DNA from 2 places in the Paenibacillus sp. JL3B1040 genome. Region 2 is predicted to be linked to the other one. Evidence: riboswitches for the same ligand, from Rfam matches in the RefSeq annotation. Region 2 holds a riboswitch; the other holds the start of a gene.
The links. Region 2 has a riboswitch for cyclic di-GMP ahead of ACZF99_RS10390 (transglutaminase-like domain-containing protein). Riboswitches for the same ligand answer to the same signal wherever they lie in the genome.
Positions count from the first base shown of each region.

Region 1 (3,112 bases), 1.8 Mb from region 2:
GCGGAGCAAAATGCGAAAGTAAACAACGATTCGAAATACATCGACGGGTTCTATTCCGCTTACGGCGCAGCGCGCGATAAAGGCGTGGAGCGAGCCGACGTCTACATCCGCAACGGCAAGCTGGTTGACCTGAAGCTGTACAGACTGGGCTCCAACCTGATCGATCGGGGCGACACGGCATATGCCGATGTGGTGAAAGCCAATGCTCCGATGACGGCGAAACTGCTCGCCAACGGCTCGTACATCGAGAACTTCAGCGACGGCGTCGACGCGATTGCCGGCGCAACCGAAAGTAGCCACAGCTGGAACGTGGCCGTGGAAAGAGCTTTTGAAAAAGCGTTGAAAGTGTCGGGCAAAGCGAAATATTTTGAAGGCACCTTCGCCGGTGTCGACAACCTGTCCAAACTGCTGGTTCTGGCCGACATCAAGGCGGACCAAGTTTCGAACGTAAATGTACATCTGTTTGGTGCAGATGGTAAATTGATCGCAGCCGACAAGCTGACGGAAGAGCAACAAACCGTTGTTGCTCAACTGAACGAAGGCTTGACCCAAAAAGGCGTGAACATGACGCCGATCGTACTTCAAGAGGACTTGTCCCTCGCGGCCAGAGCGGCATTTGCCGACCTGCTGAACAACGCGTCAACAACGCAAGGTACTTACAAAGACGGCACCTACACCGCCTTTGGCGACGCTTATGACAAAGGGACGAACCGTGCCGACGTTACGTTACGCAACGGCGTCATCGTTGGTCTGAAGCTGTATCGCGTTGGGGTAAATATGATTGACCGCGGAGATTCAGCTTATCCTGAGGTTATCAGAGCGATCCCGATCTTGACCCGCGATCTGCTGTTTGCCGGAACGAGAGAGCAAGCGGCGAAGGTCGATGTGGTATCCGGCGCAACCAGCAGCAGTACCGCTTTGAAAACGGCCGTCGAAAATGCTTATAAGAAGGCAGAAATCAACGAGTCGTACAAAACAGCCTACATCAATGGCATTTTTGCCGGGATCAACAAAGACAAATCCGTTTACGTTATGGTAACGGTGCAAAACAACGTGCCGTTCAAAATGGAAGTGTTCTATCTTGACGCGAACGGGAAAATCAAGACGGAAGATCAATTGACCGTCGACGAGAAAGCCGTCAAGACGGAGTTCGAAACGCCGACTGCCGAAGGAGCCTTGCATAAATACGGGTATCGTCCGGCAGCCTTCGGCGATACGGAGGGCATGAAAGCCGTTTCTGCCCAAGTGGTGGACGCCGTGAAGAATGCGCTGGAGAACGCCGGCAGATAATCGCTTTTGCCGGATTTGGCAAGCCTAAAGGCTTGGTGCGTAAAGCCCCCTCGAATCGTTCGAGGGGGCTTTTGTTCGTGCGCATGGAGAAATTTAAAATTCCTAGTTTACAACTTCTGTCCTTGCATGCTAGTATAAATTAACTAAAAAATAGCAATTTTACTAGAAGGGCAAACTTGCCGAAAGTCAAGGACGCAAAGCCACGGGCCTAACGTAACCGTTACCAGGGCAGCCGGGTTTCATGGTAACTTGTGGATGCGATTCTATCTTTCAAACAGTTCTCTTTCTTCGAAAATGCAGCTTTCTCGAGAAAGAGTTTTTTTGTACGAAGAATTTGTCGAATAATAAGTAAAATTGTCGAAAATTGATGTGACGGGGAGAACATATCATGGGAGAATTTGGTGCTTCGGATCCTTTATTGGAGATATATCTTCACGAGAATTCGCAACTGCTGGAACAGCTGGAGCAGTGCATTTTGGAATGCGAGGAAGCGAATGCGTTTTCCTCCGCCGCGATCGATGTCATCTTCCGTATCATGCATACGATCAAAGGTTCTTCCACGATGATGGGCTTCGACAATATTGCGGCATTGTCTCACGTCATCGAGGATCTGTTTGCTTATATCCGCGAACATCAACCCCGAGTAACCGATTATTCGGCATTATCCGATTTGGTGCTCCAAGGTGGGGACTCTATCAAGCTTGAGCTTTATAAGATCAGGCAGGGCGATTCGCCCGACGGCGATTGTGCGCCGCTGATGGGCAGCATCCGCCACCACTTGGAAGAGCTTAAGCACCGGCATGACGGCGGGCGGGACGCTCCCGTCTCCAAACAAGCCGACAGCGGGAGCCTGGACGAGAGTACCGCCCTCGCCGCACATGGTGCCCGCTTGAAAGCAGTCCTGTTCTTCGACGACGACTACAATATGGAAAATGTACGTGCATACCAGGTGGTCCATAGTCTGAAGGAGTGGACCGAGCATTTCAGCTACTGGCCTGATGACATTGAAAGCAACCTGGACTCCGCAGGAATCATCAAGGAGCAGGGGTTTCAGTTGTTTTTCCGCAACGGGGAAAGCGCCGAAACCATCACCGCCTATCTTTCGCAAGCTCCTTGTCTCAAACATCTTGAGATCAGCGAGTATACAGCCCGCGGGGACTTGCCGGAAACCCGCGCTCCTGGCGGATTCCATGCCGGAGGTTATTCTTGAGAGCAACTCCGCAATCGAACCGCCGCTTGTCGAAGAGCGGCCGTCCCCCGGAGCCTCCGGCGTCGCGTCGTTTCCGCCGGAGGAGTCGCAATCGCTGGCCAAGCCGCCCGTTTCGACCGCAACTACGCAGCAGTCCAGTTTCATCAGCGTAAATTTGACCAAGCTGGACGAGTTGATGGACCTGGTTGGGGAATTGGTTATCGCCGAATCGATGGTCACGCAAAATCCCGAATTGGCGGGCCTTGAGCTGGAACAGTTCCGGAAAGCGGCGCGGCAACTGCGCAAAATTACCGGAGAAATTCAGGATAAGGTCATGTCCATCCGGATGGTTCCGCTGGTGAACACGTTTCAGAAAATGCACCGCATCGTCCGGGATATGTGCAGGAAGCAGGAGAAGCTCGTACGGCTCCAACTGGTCGGCGAGGATACGGAAGTCGACAAGAATATTATCGAGCATATCTCGGATCCGATCATGCACCTGGTACGCAACGCCATCGATCATGGCATCGAGGTCCCGGACGAGCGGGCTGCTGCCGGGAAGAACGAGACTGCCACGCTGACGCTCGAAGCCAAAAACGTCGGCGGCGAGGTGCTGATCCTCGTTCGCGACGA
Region 1 covers NZ_CM169317.1:4,095,849-4,098,960, reverse strand. Annotated here, with positions in the region: gene ACZF99_RS18480 (FMN-binding protein) at 1-1,290, shown strand, start outside; cyclic di-GMP riboswitch class I at 1,450-1,535, shown strand; gene ACZF99_RS18475 (Hpt domain-containing protein) at 1,679-2,500, shown strand; gene ACZF99_RS18470 (chemotaxis protein CheA) at 2,481-3,112, shown strand, end outside.
Region 1: another riboswitch for cyclic di-GMP. It lies ahead of ACZF99_RS18475 (Hpt domain-containing protein); the one in region 2 lies ahead of ACZF99_RS10390 (transglutaminase-like domain-containing protein).

Region 2 (3,112 bases):
AAATCGCGAAATTCGTCAACCTCCCACGTTCGGCCATCGCGGTAAACGATCCGGGGATAGGTGAAGCTCAGCTTCATTTCGCCGTTCCATTCAAAGCGAAACCCGATTCTCCATTTCTGCTGGTGGAGCCAAAATCGAAACGGCTGCTCCCGCAAAAGGTAAACCTGCCCGTTGCCAAAAAAAACGGGGCCGTCCGGCGTCGCCACGATTCCGATTCGATTTTTCCGGTAGTTCATATAAAAGCCTCTTTGCCGGTATCTTCTCAGTTGCTTGGTCAGTTCGATCTCTCGAAAGGTATCCAGCTCCATGCCGCGGGAACCGTCCCTAAAGTGAGCGACAACATTCATCACCTTGAACCTCTCCCTGCTTGGCGTGCTTTGTTGTGACATACGTTTGCAAGGAGTATAAACAGGGAGTCTATACAACTTCTGAACAATCCTGATCGGTTGGCGGGAATCGGAGGAACGGTGAACGCAAAAAAGCCGCTTCGACACCCGACCCGGCAAACAGGATCGAAATGTCAGAAGCGGCGCGTATTCCGCAACCGGCGTGATTGGGTTCGCAACTTAGTATATTTTCTCGGCCTTATATTTCGCGGGATCTTTGATCATCGTATAAGCGGTCGTCGTTCCTTTCCAGCCCGCGTCCGCCGTAGTATCAATCGTGATCCAGCGACCGTTTGCATAAACCTCGTTCCAGGCGTGATAGGTACTGACATAATCCGAGGTCCCCATCACCAATTTGGCCGGAATCCCTACGCTGCGCAGCATCGCCGCGAACAAGGAAGAGAATCCATAGCAAATGTCCTTCTTCCGGGTCAGCGTCCGGTCGAGATCGGGCAGGTAACTGGAGGTGGCGCTGAAGGCCAAGCTGTCGTCGTACTTGATGGTGCTGGTGACATAATCATAGATGATCTGAACTTTTTCCTCGGTTCCGACCGCGTCTTGAATCAACTCGTTGGCGATTTTCGCCGCGCGGCCGTCCGGTTCCCAATTTACGTTTTGCGTGGAATGCAAAAACACCTGCTTCTCGTCCTTCAGTTGCAGCTTGACCGTGTCCTTATGGACCAAACGGTACGTTGTCCCTTTAAGCTGTTCCAAAAGACTGACCGCATACTCTCCGTTCCCCAGTTGAAGCGGAAACGTCTCTCCGTTCGTTCCGGGTGTTAACGTGTAGGTGTATTTCTCCTCGCCCTTGGCGATCTGCAGCTTGGTTTTGATCTTCGTCTTAACGTCATAGTTGATGCGGATCGCTCCCTGATCCACCATGGTTTTATCGATCCAGCCCGGGGTTTCCGCCCCTTGAACCGGAATTGCGCCGGCTCCTCCGAACCCAATAATGATCGCGAGCGTTACGGATATCCACTTTCTCATGACAAAAAAACTCCCTTCGGTAGCTGGCTGCCAAACTATCTTAGGCCCTATAGCTTTGCGTCCCTGCCTTTCGACAGGTTTGCCTTTATCGGATAAAGCTCTTTAGAAGTTGTATCGGCACAGATCATGTCATTTGTTAATCCGGATTCATCCTACTCGGCTCCAAAACCGTCTTTTATGCAGGTCTTTAGACCTGCCTCATTATCGATTCCTCCTTGCGGGATCGTCCGACTCGACTAAAGAAAAAATAGTAAAAAAGAAGGATTCCGATATGAAGCACTGCCAAAACCATGTAGATATTGCCATACACGGCAGAGCCCTCAAACGGATTCAGCGGATTCCAGTGCGACGACGAGCCGTGATCCACGGCATGGCCGTAAAGGCTGGTCGAAACCGCGCCGGACAAAAAGCCCAACATGGACAACAGACCCATGCCTACCCCGGTCTGCTCTTTGGGCAGCGTGCGGGAAATCGTGTTGGACAACGCCAGTTGCATGAACATTTGCCCCACATTGCCCAGGATCAGAATCGCCGCAATCCAGCCCGCCGCCGCCCCGGACAGCACCGAAATCAGGGCAAAACAGCTGATTAGCAGCAGGGAAGCCACATAGATGACGAAGGAATTGCCCTTGGCATCCGCCAACTTGCCCCCTTTGCGGCCGAGGATCGCCGAGGCAACAGCCCCGGGCACCATGGCAAATCCGATCCAACCGGCAGGCAGCCGATTCACCTCGGCCAGCAGCTGCGGCGTCAGGAACGGCAGCGCATAGCCGATCCCCATGACCAGCACCGACAACAGCAGACCCAGCGCATAGCCCGTGTTCCGAAATAATCGCGGATCCACGAACGGTTGCGGAGCTAGGCGGATCCGCCATAGAAACAGGAGAAACCCGATCAAACTGCCTAAATAAAGCTCCCATCGCCCATAGGTTACGCCGAGCAATAACAGAGTGACCGTGATGCCCAGCACCCCTCCGCCGAGCCAATCGATCCGAACGGCCCGAATCGGCTCATCGCTGAGGTATTTGCGGTAGAACGGCAGCGTAAACAGCATCAGCATCGGGATGCAAAACAACCATCGCCAATCGACCAGACTGACCAGCAGCGCGGATACGACCGGCCCAATCGCGCCCCCGATCGCCAGCCCCGTGGCTGTAATTCCCAGCGCATATCCGCGGCGCTCGGCAGGAAAATGCCGCACCGGAATGATCATCGCGGCTGCGGGAACCACCGACGCGCCGGCCGACTGCAGCACGCGGCCCAGCAAGACCATCCAATACGCCTGAGCCGACAATCCGGTCATTGAACCCAAACAAAACAGGATTAACCCGAACGTCAGCAGTTTTTTCAACTGAAAAGCATCCGCCAGCTTCCCGTAAATCACGGCGCCGATGGCGTAAATCAGAGCATATGCCGTCGAAACCCAACTGACTTGAGTGACGGATAAGCCGAATTCACCTTTGATTTCAGGGAGCACGATATTAAACATCGTTGCCCCCATGGATGACAAGATCATGGTAAACGCCAAAATGCGGATCAGCTTCTCGCGTGCCTCGGATGAATCGGCATTTTTCATCGTATCGTCCCCCCTATCGATTTCCTCACAAGTTATTGTAGGATTGAATATTAATAATGAAAAATATATATTAATTTATGTATTCATAACCTAAAGGATATTAATCATCAAATTCCCTTAAGAGAGGAGTTGTCATCCGCATGGAGTTGCTGCAATTGGAGTA
Region 2 covers NZ_CM169317.1:2,335,445-2,338,556, reverse strand. Annotated here, with positions in the region: gene ACZF99_RS10395 (hypothetical protein) at 1-350, opposite strand, end outside; gene ACZF99_RS10390 (transglutaminase-like domain-containing protein) at 567-1,373, opposite strand; cyclic di-GMP riboswitch class I at 1,389-1,467, opposite strand; gene ACZF99_RS10385 (MFS transporter) at 1,561-2,949, opposite strand; gene ACZF99_RS10380 (LysR family transcriptional regulator) at 3,090-3,112, shown strand, end outside.